DNA from 3 places in the Curtobacterium sp. MCPF17_011 genome. Region 3 is predicted to be linked to each of the others. Evidence: predicted binding sites of a transcription regulator. Region 3 holds the regulator's gene; each other region holds the start of a gene.

Region 1 (4,895 bases), on a different contig from region 3:
CGGCAACGCCAAGGTCGCGTTCCTCGTCTTCAACGACACGTACGGCACCGGCCTCCGCAACTCCGTCCAGGAGGCCGTCGAGGCCGCCGGCGGCCAGGTCGTCTACGGCGCCAAGGGCAAGGGCCAGGAGTTCCCGCCCGGACAGACCACGTTCTCGTCCGAGGTGACCGCGGCACTCGCCGCGAAGCCCGACGCGATCGTCGTGCTCGCCTTCGACGAGACGAAGTCGATCATCCCCGAGCTCGTCTCGCAGGGGAACAAGGCGAAGATCTACATGTCCGACGGCAACACCGCGGACTACTCGAAGGACTTCGACAAGGGCACCCTCGACGGCGCCCAGGGCACCATCCCCGGTGCCAGCCCGAAGGACGAGCTGAAGCAGCGTCTGGTGGAGTTCTACAAGAAGTCCTCCGGCAAGGACCTCGCCGACTTCTCGTACGCGGCTGAGTCCTACGACGCCACGACCATCGCCGCCCTCGCCGCGGTGAAGGGCAAGGGCACCGACTCCGGCACCATCCAGGCCAACATGGCTGCGGTGTCCGGCGCCGACGGTGGCACCGAGTGCGCGACGTTCAAGGAGTGCAAGGCTCTGCTGGACGACGGCAAGGACATCCACTACACCGGTCCGTCCGGCATCGGCCCGTTCGACAAGAAGAACGACCCGTCGAGCGCCTACATCGGCATCTACAAGTTCGACTCGGACAACAAGCCGGTCTACCAGAGCGCCATCCAGGGCTCGGTCTCGAAGTAACCGCACCAGCACCACGACGGCCCCCGGGAGCAGCAGCTCCCGGGGGCCGTTCGCGTGCGCCGGGTGGTCCCTGCATGCGCGCGAGACGGTGGCGTCGCCAGAGGACGCCGCGATGCCGCCGAAACACCGCCGACTCCGCGGCGTCTCGCAGCGGTCGCGGCGTCTCGCACACACGGCGGCGTCTCGCACACACGGCGGCGTCTCGCACACACGGCGGCGTCTCGCACAGACGGGGGCGTCTCGGGCAGACGGCAGACTGGAGGCCCGGGGAGACCCGGTGGACCGCCTACGCCCCGGCGTCCGCCACCTCAGGCACCGGGGTGCGTCGCACACGCCGCGCCGCCGTGAACGAGTCCACCGTGAGCACCACGAGCGCGACCCACACGATCGCGAAGCCGACCCACCGCGAGCCCGACATCGCCTCGTGCTGGATCGTCACCCCGACCACGAGCTGCATCACCGGCGTCAGGTACTGCGTCAGCCCGAGCGTGGAGAGCGTCAGCCGCCGAGCGGACGACGCGAAGAGCAGGAGCGGCACAGCCGTCGCCGGTCCCGCGCCGATCATGATGAGCGTGTGCAGCCAGCCCTCGCCGCCGAGGGTCACGCCGCCGGCCAGACCCGTGGTGCCCAGGACGACGAGCACCCCCACCGCGAGCGGCGTCAGCCACATCGTCTCGATCGTGAGTCCGCTGAGCGCGTCGACCGTGCCACCGACCCGCTTCTTCACGAGCCCGTACAGCCCGAACGAGAAGGCCAGGGTGAGCGAGATCCACGGGACCCGCCCGTAGCCGACCGCGATCACGACGACCGCCACCACGCTGATCCCGACCGCTGCCCACTGTGCCGGCCGGAGTCGCTCGTGGAGCAGGACGACACCGAGCGCGATCGTCACGAGCGGGTTGATGAAGTACCCGAGCGCGGCCTCGACCGTGTGCCCGGTCGTCGTCGCGGCGACGTACACGGTCCAGTTCACCAGGATCAGGACGGCGGCGAGTGCCAGGACGGCCATCACGCGGCGGTCGGCGAGCAACGCCCGGGTCCGGAGCCACGTCCGCGTCACGGCGATCGCGATCGCACAGAACCCGAGGCCGAAGACGATGCGCCAGGCGACGATCTCGAACGGCCCGGCCGGTGCCATCGCGGCGAACAGGAGCGGCATCAACCCCCAGAGACCGTAGGCGATGACGGCCTGCACGACGCCGACGGACGCCTCGCTGCGCGCGGGGCGCGTGGGACTCGGTTCACTCACGGAACCATCCTAGGAAGGCGAGCCGAGGTCGGGTGCTGGTGGCGGGCCTCCCGGCGGACGACGAAACGCCCCGTCGGCCAGGCCGACGGGGCGTTTCGTGGAGCGGGTGTCAGTGCTCGATGACCGCGAGGACGTCGCGGGCGGAGAGGACCAGCAGGTCCTCGCCCGAGTACTTGACCTCGGTGCCGCCGTACTTCGAGTAGATGACCTTGTCGCCGACGGCGACGTCGAGCGGCACGCGGTTGCCGTTGTCGTCGATACGACCGGGGCCCACGGCGACGACCTCGCCCTCCTGGGGCTTCTCCTTCGCGGTGTCCGGGATGACCAGACCGGACGCGGTGGTCTGCTCCGCCTCCACCTGACGGATGACGATGCGATCTTCGAGCGGCTTGATGCTGACGGCCACGGTGACCTCTTCTTTCTCGGTACGTGTTCGGTACTGACGAAAACCGGGTTGGCACTTCCCTCGGGAGAGTGCCAACCCCAACTGTAGGACGTCACTGGCACTCGGTCAATCCGAGTGCCAGTGCTCCACGGTCGTGTCCGCCGCCTGGGAGGATCAGGGCATGGACGCCGCCGAACTCACCCAGCTGCTGACCCCGGCCGGGATGGACCTGCTCGACCGTACGCCCTCGGTCTCCGACGGCGGCGAGATCGTCCGGGTGGTGTCGCGGCTGCGGGCCGAGGGGCACGACCCGGCCCTGGTGGCGGCCGTCCTGACCCAGGCGAAGCTCCGGCAGAAGGCCCGCGGCAAGTTCGGCGAGTTCGCCGCCCGCATGCTCTTCACCGAGGCGGGCCTCGAGCAGGCCACCCGGCTGCAGGTCGCCGCGCAGCACGCCGGACGCTTCGCCGCCGCCGGCCTGCAGCGGGTCGCGGACCTCGGCTGCGGGATCGGTGGTGACGCGTTGGCCATGGCCGCGCTCGACCTCGACGTCACCGCGGTCGACCGTGACGAGGTGACGGCGGCCGTCGCGACGCACAACCTGGCCCCGTGGCCGAACGCCCGCGTCGCGCTCGGTGACGCCGCCTCGTTCGACCTGTCCGCCGTCGACGGGGTCTGGATGGACCCGGCCCGCCGCACGAGCGGGCACTCGGACACCCGCCGTCTGGCCGACCCCGACGACTGGTCGCCCTCACTCGACACGGTGATCGCGGCCGCCACGACGACCCCGACCGGGGTGAAGCTCGGCCCGGGCATCGACCGTGACCTGATCCCCGACACCGCCGAGGCGCAGTGGACCTCCGTCGACCGGGAGGTCGTCGAACTCGCCCTGTGGTTCGGCCCGCTCGCCCGCCCCGGGATCCGCCGTGCCGCGACCGTCGTCGGCCCGCACGGCATCGCGGAACTGACGGGCGCAGCCGATGCCGAGGACGTCGAGGTCGGCGCGCTCGGTGCCTACCTGTACGAGCCGGACGGCGCCGTGATCCGCGCACGGCTGATCGGGGACCTCGCACGCTCGATCAACGGCCGGATGCTCTCCGAGGGCATCGCGTACATCACGTCCGACCGGGCCCTCGTCACGCCGTTCGCGCAGGGGTTCCGGGTGCTCGACACCATGCCGCTCGACGTCAAGCGCCTGGCTGCGCGTCTGGCCGCGGACGACATCGGCACCGTGGAGATCAAGAAGCGCGGGGTCGACGTGGACCCGGCCGAGTTCCGCAAGCGGTTGCGTCTGCGGGGCCGTGGGAGCGTGACGCTGGTGCTCACCCGACTGGAGGGACGACACACTGCCGTCCTGTGCGAACGGCTCACCGACGTGGCCGGCTGAGCAGAGGGCGCAGCACGCGGGGTCGGGCTCAGCCGACGGGGTCGGGCGCAGCCCACGGGTCGTCGCGCGAGCCCCGAGGTCAGGCGACGACGGCGCCGGTACCGCCGCCGGAGCCGTCCCAGCCGGTGCCGCCCGTCTGGGGGATCGATGAGGCGATGGCGATGATCGCGATGACGATCAGGACGAAGAGCGCGGTCAGGATCCAGCCGCCGATGATGCCGGCGAGTGCCAGGCCGCGGCCCTGCTCCCCCGTCTGCTTGATACGGCCGAGGGCGACGTGCCCCAGGATCGCGCCGACCGGGCTCGTGAGGATCACCAGCAGCGGGAAGACCAGGCCGCCGAACGCGAAGACGATCGACAGGATCGCGAGGGTGCTCGTCCTCTGCGGGGCGTACGGGTTGTGCGTGCTGGCCCGGTAGGGGTCGTGCACCCCGGGGTTGCCGTACTGCGGAGCGGCGTACGGGTCCTGCTGGGCGTACGGGTTCTGCTGAGCGGCACCGTACTGGCCGTACTGCTGCGACCGGCCGTACTGCCCCGGCTGGCCGTACTGCCCCGGCTGCTGCCACCCCTGGCTCTGCTGCCCGGACGGGTACTGCTGCCCCTGCCGGGGCGTCTCGTCCGGCTTCGATCGGTCGTTCAGATCGGACACGTTGCACCCTCCTGACGGCCGCTCGACCGCCGTCCCCGATCCTCCCACACGGCGCCCGGAGGGACCCGGGCGTCGGGCTCAGACCTGGACGGTCGTCACCGGCAGGGTGGAGTCCGCCGCGATGCCCAGGGCACTCGGCGCGTGCCCCTCGGCGACGAGCCGTGCCCCGACGGCCGCGATCATCGCGCCGTTGTCCGTGCACAGGTCGAACGGCGGGATGCGCAGCGCGACACCGGCGGCAGCGCACCGTTCCTCGGCGACCTGCCGCAGCCGGGCGTTCGCGACCACCCCGCCGCCCAGCAGCAGCCGGTCGACGCCGGTGTCCCGGCAGGCGTTCAGGGCCTTGGTCAGCAGGACGTCGACCACGGCCTCCCGGAAGCTCGCGGCGACGTCGGCCACGGGGACCTCGCGGCCCTCGTCACGGCAGCGCTCGACCCAGCGGGCGACGGCGGTCTTCAGCCCGGAGAACGAGAAGTC
Region 2 (4,895 bases), on a different contig from region 3:
GCTGCGCGACGCGGCCGTGGCGTGGCTCGAGGCACACCCGGAGACGCCGGCACTGCGCCGCATCGTCACCGAGAACCTCGCGGGCACCGAGCGGGCCCTCCGGGTCCAGGCAGCGGACGTCTGACCCTGATGTGACGAGCGGCGAGGCCTCGGCGTTCCTCCAGGGAGGCCGAGGCCTCGCCGCTTAGCATCGATCGGATCATGCTCTTGGCTGCAGACACCACCGACGTCTCGAAGTGGGCGTCGAACACGTTCACCCAGTTCGTCGACACCTGGCACGTCCCGATCACCATCGTCATCGTCCTGCTCGCGGCGGTGGTCCTCCGGCTCATCCTCCGCCGGACGATCAAGCAGGTCGTCGACCGCATCGTCAACGGCGTGAAGAAGCGGCAGGGTGCCGCGGACACGCAGGCGCTCGTCGCCTCACCGCTGCAGACGGCCCGGGTCGTCCAGCGCACCCGGACCCTCGGCAGCGTGCTCGAGAACCTGGCGACCGTCGTCGTCGCGGTCATCGCGTTCGCCATCATCATCTCGACGGTGTTCCCCACCGCCGCCGTCGGCATCGTCGGTGGCGCCTCGGTGGTCGCCGCCGGCCTGGCGGTCGGTGCCCAGAGCATCGTCCGCGACATCCTGTCCGGCATCTTCATGATCCTCGAGGACCAGGCCGGGGTGGGTGACGTCGTCGACACCGGGCAGGCGACCGGCGTCGTCGAGAGCGTCGGCCTACGCGTCATGCAGATCCGCGATGTCAACGGGATCCTCTGGTTCGTGCCGAACGGCCAGATCCTGCGCGTCGGCAACCTGTCCCAGGGGTGGTCCCGCGTCCTGGTGGACATCACCGTCCCCTACGACACCGACATCGACGCGGTGCAGGACGCCCTCCTGCACGCTGCCGTCACCATGTCGCAGGAGTCCCGGTGGCGTCAGCGCATCGTCGAGAAGCCCGAGATCTGGGGCCTGCAGTCGATCACGGACACCGGCATGGTGTTCCGCCTGGTCGTGAAGACCCGCGCCTCCGAGCTCGACGTCGTCGGCCGCGAGCTCCGCATCCGGCTCAAGCACAGCGTCGACGAACTCGGCGTCACCCTGCCCGCGATGGCGATGATCATGCCCGCCGGGTGGGAGAACGCCACCTCCGTGAACGGCCTGCGCCCGGTGCGGACCGCGCCGGTCCCGACACCCGCCCGGTCCCGCAGCGCACGACGGAACGTCTTCGGGCGGGCCATCCGCACCGGGGAAGAACCCAGCACCGACCACGAGGACTCGCCATGACCGGACCGTCCCTGCCGATCGTGCCACCGGCCGGAGCCGCTGGTCGGCCCGACAGCAGCGCCCCCGCAGACAGCAGCGGCCACGCCGACGGTGCCGGCGCGGTTCCGGCGCAGCCCGTCACGCTCCGTGTCGGACTCGGCGGCGCCGCGGCGAGCGGCTCGCTCTTCGACCGCATCGGCGGCGCCCCGACGTTCGACCGTCTGGTACGACGCTTCTACGAGGGAGTGCAGCACGACGAGGTCATCTGGCCGATGTACCCGGCCGACGACCTCGAGGGGGCGATCTGGCGGCTGTCGCAGTTCCTCCAGCAGTACTGGGGTGGACCGTCCATGTACAGCGAACAGCGCGGACACCCCCGCCTGCGGATGCGGCACAACCCGTTCCGCATCACGCCCGAGGCGCGCGAGCACTGGCTCCAGCACATGCACGACGCGGTGGAGTCGCTCGGACTCGCTCCGCTCGACGAGGCCGAGCTCTGGGGGTACCTGGACCGCGCGGCCCACGCGATGACGAACGCGTTCGACTGAGTCGGGGGGGACGTTCGGCATCGTCCGCCGTCCGGTCGCCCCCGCCCAGGCAGGTCAGTCGGGTGACCGCCGGGGTCGGGACTCGGGCCGGGATCGGGGTCGGGCCGGGATCGGGGCCAGGCGTCGCGTGTCGAGGCCGGCCGTCGGCGGTCGAGACCGGGCTAGGAGCTCAGCGTCCAGGCGCGCCGCTTGACGAGCACGTGCCCACGCGAGGTCGTGAGCCGACTCCACGGACCGGTCTCGAACAGGCGCACCGGTTCGGTGCCGAGGAACCCGAGGCTCTCGGCAGCGAATCCCGCGCCGGCAGGCAGGTGCTCGACGCCGGTGATCGGCCGACCCCACACCTCGGAGCGGACGCGTCGGACGATCGACTCCCCCGAGCTCGCCGGCACGGCAGCCGCGACCTCGTCGATCCCCTGCCGCGCCGCGCGGTGCAGGAGCTCCGCGGAGACGTCCGGCAGCGGGGCCCATCCACCGCGGGGCGGCGAGATCGCTGCCCACGTCACGGTGTGGACCTCGAGGGGCAACTCGACCTCGATCGGGGTGGCACGCGTCGGGTCGGCGCTGTCGGCCTGGTCGGCGTCCTGGGCCTCGGCGAGCAGCCGCAGGCGTTCCTGGAACGACCGCAGCGGCACGACGACGTCGATGTGCTCCGGCTGCGTCAGCGCGAAGGTCCGGAGGCCGAGGACGGTCGGCAGCTCGTCGAGCAGACCGAGCGGGTAGAGGATGGCGGTGTAGACCGCCAGGACGCCCGAGTCGGCGATGAGTCGGACCGACCCGTCCTCGATGCGAGCGGCCCGCCCGAGGTAGGTGCGGAGGTCACCGAGCGAGGCGGCGTCGGGAAGGGTGAACGAGCTGCTCATGTCGCCTCCGATCCTAGCCGCGACCGTCCGGAGACCCGCTGGTCGACCTCTCGGCGTCCTCTCGGCGTCCTTTTGGCACTCTCCGGGTTCGAGTGCTAAAACCGGATGCAGTTGAGTCACAGCGACTCAACCGACAACCATCCAGTGAAGGAGTTGATGTCAGATGGCCATGAACTTCGACCCGTTCCGCGAGCTCGACCGTCTCGCCGGGTCCCTCCTCGCCGGAGCAGGAGCGGGCCCACGCTCGATGCCGATGGACCTCTACCGCGCCGGTGACCACTACGTCATGGACGTGGACCTGCCCGGCGTCGATCCGGGCTCGGTCGACATCGACGTCGACGGTTCCGTGCTGACCATCCGGGCTGAACGGACCCTCGGCGCCCCCGACGGTGCACAGTGGCTCACGCGGGAGCGGCAGCCCGGTTCGTTCGTCCGGCAGCTCACGCTCGGCGACGGCCTGGACGTCGAACGGATCGCCGCGCACTACGACAACGGCGTGCTCAGCGTGACGATCCCCGTCCAGGAGTCGTCGAAGCCGCGCAAGATCGCCATCAGCACGGGTGACAGCACCGGGGCACTCGCCGTCGAACGCGCCGCGTCGAGCAGCTGACGCACCAGCCAGTCAACCGTGGGGTCGGTCCCATGCGGACCAACCCCACGGTCGACTCCCCGACACCCCTCACCCCGCGCTCGCCTGTCGATCCCCCACACGCCCATGCCACATCTGTTCAACGCCCTGTCGTCCGTCCTCGTCGTCGCCGGCCTGTTCGCCGCCCAGAGCCTCCGCCCAGGTCTCGGTCTGCTGCTCTCGCTGGCGGGATCGGTGATCGCCAACCAGCTCGTGTGGATCATCTCGCCGACAGCCTGGTCACACCTCGTCACTCCCTGGCTGGCCAGCGCCAGCGGGACGCTCGTCGCCGTGATCGTATGGAGCGTGCTGAGGACATCCCCGCGCGTCCTCGACCTGCTCGGCGCGACTGCGACCGGAAGCGACTGAGGACACCCCGGTCAGGACCCCTGGACAGCACCTCTGGCACGCGCATGCAGTCTTCGTAGACTGATGGCGTGATCCGCGAACCCGACTTCCTCTCCACGCTGCGTCTCGAGGACACCGGAGCGAGCACCAGGGAGACGATCCTCACCGGAGCGAGTCACTGGTCGCCGGGCGGCCGGATCTTCGGAGGGCAGGTCCTGGCGCAGTGCATCGTCGCCGCGCAGGCCACCATCGAGGGCCGGGACATCCACTCCGTCCACGGCTACTTCCTCCGGCCGGGAGCGATCGACGTCCCGATCACGTTCGGCGTGGAGCGGATCCACGACGGCCGATCGTTCGCCACCCGCCGGGTCCAGGCGTACCAGAACGGCACGCCGATCTTCTCGATGATCGCGTCGTTCCAGACGCCGGACGCCGGAGCCGAACACCAGGACCCGATGCCCCTCGACGTCCCCACGCCGGAGTCCCTGCCCTCCGCAGCCTCCGTGCTGGCGGGCATCGACCACCCGACCGCACAGGCGTGGGCGGAACGATCGATCGACATGCGACACGTCGACGGTCCGGTCTACGTGGACGTACAGGGCGCGCAGGTCGCACACCAGGCGGTCTGGTTCCGCGTCGAGCGTGACATGCCGGACGACCCCGCCCTGCACCGTGCCGTCCTCGCCTACGCGAGCGACCTGTCCCTCCTCGAACCGATCATGCGTCGGCACGGCATGGCCTGGGGCACGCCCGGCGTGAAGCTGGCGAGCCTCGACCACGCCATGTGGTGGCACCGTGACGGTCGCGCCGACGAGTGGGTGCTGTACGCGCAGGAGTCGCCGAGCGCCCAGGGTGGCCGGGGCCTCGCGCTGGGCCGGATGTTCTCCCACGACGGCCGCCTGCTGGCCACCGTCGCCCAGGAGGGCATGATGCGCGTTCCGACCGCCTGACGGAGTGTCGAGCTGACGCTGTGACGCTGTGCCGCAGTGTCAACCTGCGCGCGGACTGGCGTGTCCGGCGGCCCGACGCACTGACGAGCTGACGTGTCCGACGGGCCGAGAACTCGAGAGCCCGAAGAGCCTACCGCCGGCTACACGATCGAGGGATCGTCAGGGTCGCGAGAACGTCACCGGCGGTTCGACGTACTGCTGGCAAGCGGCCCGCTCGACGTCGGTGAGGCGTCGTGGGCGGTTCGTCTCCGCGTCGACGAGCACCAGCGTGGTCGTAGCCCGCGTGTAGAGCTCGGCGGGATCGTGC
Region 3 (4,895 bases):
CGCCTGTTTCGCTGCCTCGTGCGCGATGGCCGCCCACCGGGCGCGGCCCTTCTCGACCTTCGGGCCGTCCCAGCGCGAGACGCTGCGCGCGGCTGCCCACGGCACCACCCGGTCGACACCGATCTCGGTCGCGGCCTGCACGGCCATCTCGTCGCGGCCGCCCTTGGCGAGCGCCTGCACGAGGGTCAGGGACGGACGCGGAGCCGGTTCGACGCCGACGGTCGCGACGGTGAGCAGGAGCGAGTCCTTGCCGACCGACGCGACCGTCCCGGCGACCACGGTGCCGCGGCCGTCCGAGATCCGGAGCTCCTCCCCGACCCGGACACGCGACACCGTCACGGCGTGGCGCCCCTCGGCACCCTCGAGCGGCACCTGGCCGCCCACCGCGACGTCGTCGAGCGTGTCGACGAGGTAGAGCGAGGCCATCAGAAGTTGAAGAACCGGTCGCGGAGCTTCCCGAACATGCCCTGCTGGAAGCGGGACAGCTGCGGGGCACCGGCCTTGTGGGACTTCGCGAGCTGTTCGACCAGCTGCCGCTCCTTGTGCGAGAGCTTGCTCGGGGTGACGACCTGGATGCCGACCTTGAGGTCACCGCGGCCGGAACCGCGGAGCTTCGTGACGCCGCGGTCCTTGATGACCAGTACGTCGGCGCTCTGCACGCCCGGACGGAGCTCGAGCTCGACCGGACCGTCCAGGCCGTCGATCGTGGTCGTCGCACCGAGGATGGCGTCGGTCATCGGGACCTCGAGCGTCGCGAGGAGGTCGTCTCCGTCACGGCTGAAGACGTCGTGGTGGCGGACGCGCACCTCGAGGTACAGGTCACCGGCGGGTCCACCGGCCGGGCCGACCTCGCCCTGGCCGGGCATCTGCAGGCGGAGGCCCGAGTCGACGCCGGCAGGCACGTCCACCGGAACGGTGCGACGGGCCCGGACGCGGCCCTGACCCTGACAGGTGGGGCACGGGTTCGGGATGACGGTGCCGTAGCCGCGGCAGGTGCCACACGGAGCGCTCGTCACGACGTTGCCGAGGAGCGAGCGGACCTGGCGCTGGATGTGGCCGGTCCCGCCGCAGATGTCGCACGTCTGCGGGCTCGTGCCGGGCGCGCAACAGGAGCCACCGCACGTGTCGCAGAGCACGGCGGTGTCGACCTCGAGGTCCTTGTGCGTGCCGAAGACGACCTCGTCCAGGTCCACCTCGAGCCGGAGCAGGGCGTCGCCGCCGCGCTCGGCACGGCTGCGCGGACCGGTCCCACGGCCGCCACCGCCACCACCCCCGCCGAAGAAGGCGTCGAAGATGTCGCTGAAGCCGCCGGCGGCGGCACCGAACCCGCCGTCCTGGGGGCCGGCATCGAAGCGACGGCGCTGTTCCGGGTCGCTGAGGACGTCGTACGCGTGGGTGACGTCCTTGAAGCGCTCAGCGGCGTCGGGGCTCGGGTTCACGTCCGGGTGCAGTTCGCGAGCAAGCCGCCGGTACGCCTTCTTGATGTCGGCGTCGGAGGCGTCGCGCGGGACGCCGAGGACGTCGTAGTGGTCTGCCAAGTGTTCCTCAGGGGGTGCGTGGGTGGACGGGGTGGGGGTGTCCGGCGGGTCAGTTCTCGCCGAGCAGCCGGGACAGGTAGCGGGCGACCGCACGGACCGCGGCCATGTTCGTGCCGTAGTCCATCCTGGTCGGACCGAGGACGCCCAGTCGGGCGATCTCACCGCGGGCGGCCAGGTAGCCGCCGGCGACGATGCTCGTGGCGTCGAGACCGTACTCGGCGTTCTCACGTCCGATGCTCGCTGCCACGGCGATGTCGTCGACCTGCATCTCGCCGAACAACCGGAGCAGGGTGACCTGTTCCTCGATCGCCTCGAGCACGGGGAAGAGTCCGCCGGAGAAGTCCTGCTCGCTCTTCGCCAGGTTCGCGGCACCCGCCATCAGCAGGCGGTCCTGCCGGTTGGCGGCGACCTGCTCGACCAGGCTCGCGACCACGACGCCGGCGAGCGGCTGGACCGCGGGCCGGAGCTGGCCGGGGATCTCACGGAGCGCCGGCGGAGCGTCCTGCAGCAGCAGGCCCACGGTCGCGCCGTTGACGAGGGTGCGGAGTTCGGAGAGCGCGGACTCGTCGAACGGGACGTCCGTCTCGATGACGCGCTGCTCGACCCGGGCGGTGTCGGTGATGAGGACCACCATCAACCGGTTGTCCGCGAGGCGGACGAGTTCGACGTGCTGGACACGCGCGTGGCCCATCGTCGGGTACTGCACGAGCGCGACCTGGTTCGTCAACTGGCTGAGCAGCCGGACGGTGCGGGTGAGGACGTCGTCGAGGTCGTTCGAGGCGCCGAGGAAGGTCTCGATCGCCTGCCGCTGCGCGCCGGAGAGCGGACGCGCCGCCGCCAGGTGGTCGACGAACACCCGGTACCCCTTGTCCGTGGGCACACGGCCGGAGGAGGTGTGCGGGGCGATGATGAGCTGCTCGTCCTCGAGCTGAGCCATGTCGTTGCGGATCGTTGCGGCGCTGACCCCGAAGGCGTGGCGCTCGACGATGGTCTTCGAGCCGACGGGTTCGCGGGAGGCGACGTAGTCGCGCACGATCGCCTTGAGGACCTCGAGGCTCCGTTCGCTGACCATCGGTTCCCTCCGCTCGTGTCGATCCGTCCGGCTGGCACTCTCGCATGCCGAGTGCTGATCCTACGCCCGACCGCCGACGAGACGGGACTTCTCCACCGGTCGCTCGGTACGCTGCGGGCATGAGCGACGGACACGGACCCGGCGGCCCGGGCGACCAGTACCCGGGCGGGAAGCAGCCCGGCGGGCAGTACCCCGGCGGCCAGTACCCCGGCGGGCAGTACCCCGGCGGGCAGTACCCCGGTGGGCAGTACGGCGGCGGGCAGCAGCCCGGGCAGCAGTACCCGTCCGGCTACCGGCCCCCGCAGCCGATGACCCCCGAGGACCAGCGCCTCTGGGCGACCCTGACGCACGTCGGCGGGATCTTCTCGAACGTCCTGGTGCCGGTCATCGCCTACTTCGTCCTGCGGGACCGCGGCAACTTCGTCCGGGAGCACACCCGGGCGGCACTGAACTTCCACATCACGATGGCCATCGCCTACTTCGCCGGCATCCTGACGTCGGTGCTCGGCATCGGGTTCCTCGTGATCACGGCCACCGGGATCGTGTCGATCGTGTTCGGCATCCTGGCCGCCCTCGCTGCGAACCAGGGGCAGTTCTACCGGTACCCGCTCACCATCGAGTTCATCAAGCAGTAGCGAGCACGTACCGGGACCGACCGGTCAGTCGAGCAGGTCGCGGACCACGGCGTCGGCGAGCAGCCGTCCCGGCAGGGTCAGTTCCAGCGTCCCGCCGAGCGCTGCCCGGCCGTCCACGAGACCACGGGCGATGAGGCCGGCGACGCGGCCACGGGCCTCCCGGCGGAGCTCGTCGATCCGCAGCTCGCCGCGGACCCGCGCGGCGAGCAGGACCCGCTCGACGTAGCGCGTCTCGTCGTCCAGGGTCTCGCGCCCGGCGGCCGGGGACACGTCCTGCAGCACCTTGTTCGCGTAGGCGGCCGGGTGCTTGACGTTCCACCAGCGGGTGCCGGCGACGGCGGAGTGCGCGCCCGGGCCGATGCCCCACCAGTCGTGGCCCTTCCAGTAGGACAGGTTGTGCCGACTGGCGTGTCCGGCGCCGCGCGACCAGTTCGAGACCTCGTACCAGTCGTAGCCGGCGTCACGGAGCACCTGGTCGGCGAGCTCGTACATGTCCGCCGCCAGGTCGTCGTCCGGGGCGGGCAACTCCCCGCGGGACACGGCACGGCCCATCGCGGTCCCGTCCTCGACGATGAGCGAGTAGGCGGACACGTGGTCCGGAGCGCAGGCGATCGCCGCGTCGAGCGAGGTGCGCCAGTCGTCGAGCGACTCCCCCGGCGTCGAGTAGATGAGGTCCAGGCTGACGTCGAGACCCTGCTGCTTCGCGAGGTCGACGACCACCGGCACCCGCTCGGGGTCGTGCGTGCGGTCCAGGGTCGCCAGCACGTGCGGCACCGCCGACTGCATGCCGTAGCTCATCCGGGTGAAGCCGGCGCGCTGCAGCGTCGCGATCGACTCGGCGTCGACGGAGTCCGGGTTGGCCTCGGTCGTGACCTCGGCCCCGGGCAGGATCCCCCACGTGTCGTCGACCGCCCGCAGGATCATCGCCAGGTCGGACGCCGGCAGCATCGTCGGGGTGCCGCCGCCGAAGAACACCGTCGAGACCGGCCGCCGCGGGACGCCGGAGCGCTCGAGCACCTGGTCCGCGAACGCGATCTCACGGAGGGCGTGGCCGGCGTAGTCGTCACGCCGGACTCCGCGGAGCTCGGAGGCCGTGTACGTGTTGAAGTCGCAGTACCCACACCGCACCCGGCAGAAGGGCACGTGGACGTAGACGCCGAACGGCACCTGACCCGCTCCGGGTGCCGGTTCGACCAGTCCGTCCGACGGAGCGGGATCGGCGATCGGGAGAGCACTCGGCATGGAGTCCATTGTCCGTCATCATGGACGGCATGGAGCACCATCCGGTCACCACCACGGTCCTCTGGGACATCGACGGCACCCTCGTGCGCAACGCCGCGGCACCGGGGAACCTGTACCACCTGGCGCTGGAACGAGCGCTCGGCCGCGACCTCCCGCAGCTCGTCGGCCACCAGCACGGTCGGACCGACGCCGGCATCATCGTCGAGCACGTCCGCGCGCACCACCTGGACGACGACCTGGTCCCCACCGTCAGCGGACACCTCCGCGACCTGTCCGAGGAACGGCACCGCTCTGGCGACCGACGCATCCCGGCACCCGGCGCGATCGACTTGGTCCGACGCTTCGCCGACCTCGGCTGGCGGAACGGCCTGCTCACCGGCAACTCCGCGTACCGAGCCCGCGTCAAGC

What was found. Region 3 encodes HrcA, which represses chaperone genes, less so after heat shock. Its sites were predicted from a motif close to TTNGCACTCGNNNNNNNCGAGTGCNAA; they were not measured.
Region 1: the regulator HrcA is predicted to act here: its motif matches at 2,501-2,527, upstream of groES (co-chaperone GroES).
Region 2: the regulator HrcA is predicted to act here: its motif matches at 2,735-2,761, upstream of DEJ25_RS15725 (Hsp20/alpha crystallin family protein).

What each region holds. Positions count from the first base shown of each region.
Region 1 is NZ_QKSK01000001.1:140,569-145,463, forward strand. Features, by position in the region: gene DEJ25_RS00660 (ABC transporter substrate-binding protein) at 1-751, shown strand, start outside; gene rarD (EamA family transporter RarD) at 1,038-2,000, opposite strand; gene groES (co-chaperone GroES) at 2,110-2,406, opposite strand; gene DEJ25_RS00675 (SAM-dependent methyltransferase) at 2,567-3,769, shown strand; gene DEJ25_RS00680 (DUF4190 domain-containing protein) at 3,849-4,418, opposite strand; gene tsaD (tRNA (adenosine(37)-N6)-threonylcarbamoyltransferase complex transferase subunit TsaD) at 4,497-4,895, opposite strand, start outside.
Region 2 is NZ_QKSK01000017.1:27,129-32,023, reverse strand. Features, by position in the region: gene pepN (aminopeptidase N) at 1-124, shown strand, start outside; gene DEJ25_RS15740 (mechanosensitive ion channel family protein) at 202-1,272, shown strand; gene DEJ25_RS15735 (globin) at 1,269-1,799, shown strand; gene DEJ25_RS15730 (hypothetical protein) at 1,961-2,662, opposite strand; gene DEJ25_RS15725 (Hsp20/alpha crystallin family protein) at 2,826-3,272, shown strand; gene DEJ25_RS15720 (hypothetical protein) at 3,378-3,659, shown strand; gene DEJ25_RS15715 (acyl-CoA thioesterase) at 3,731-4,588, shown strand; gene DEJ25_RS15710 (thioesterase family protein) at 4,748-4,895, opposite strand, start outside.
Region 3 is NZ_QKSK01000009.1:14,807-19,701, forward strand. Features, by position in the region: gene DEJ25_RS12140 (16S rRNA (uracil(1498)-N(3))-methyltransferase) at 1-426, opposite strand, end outside; gene dnaJ (molecular chaperone DnaJ) at 426-1,538, opposite strand; gene hrcA (heat-inducible transcriptional repressor HrcA) at 1,588-2,610, opposite strand; gene DEJ25_RS17055 (DUF4870 domain-containing protein) at 2,730-3,245, shown strand; gene hemW (radical SAM family heme chaperone HemW) at 3,270-4,487, opposite strand; gene DEJ25_RS12165 (HAD family hydrolase) at 4,517-4,895, shown strand, end outside.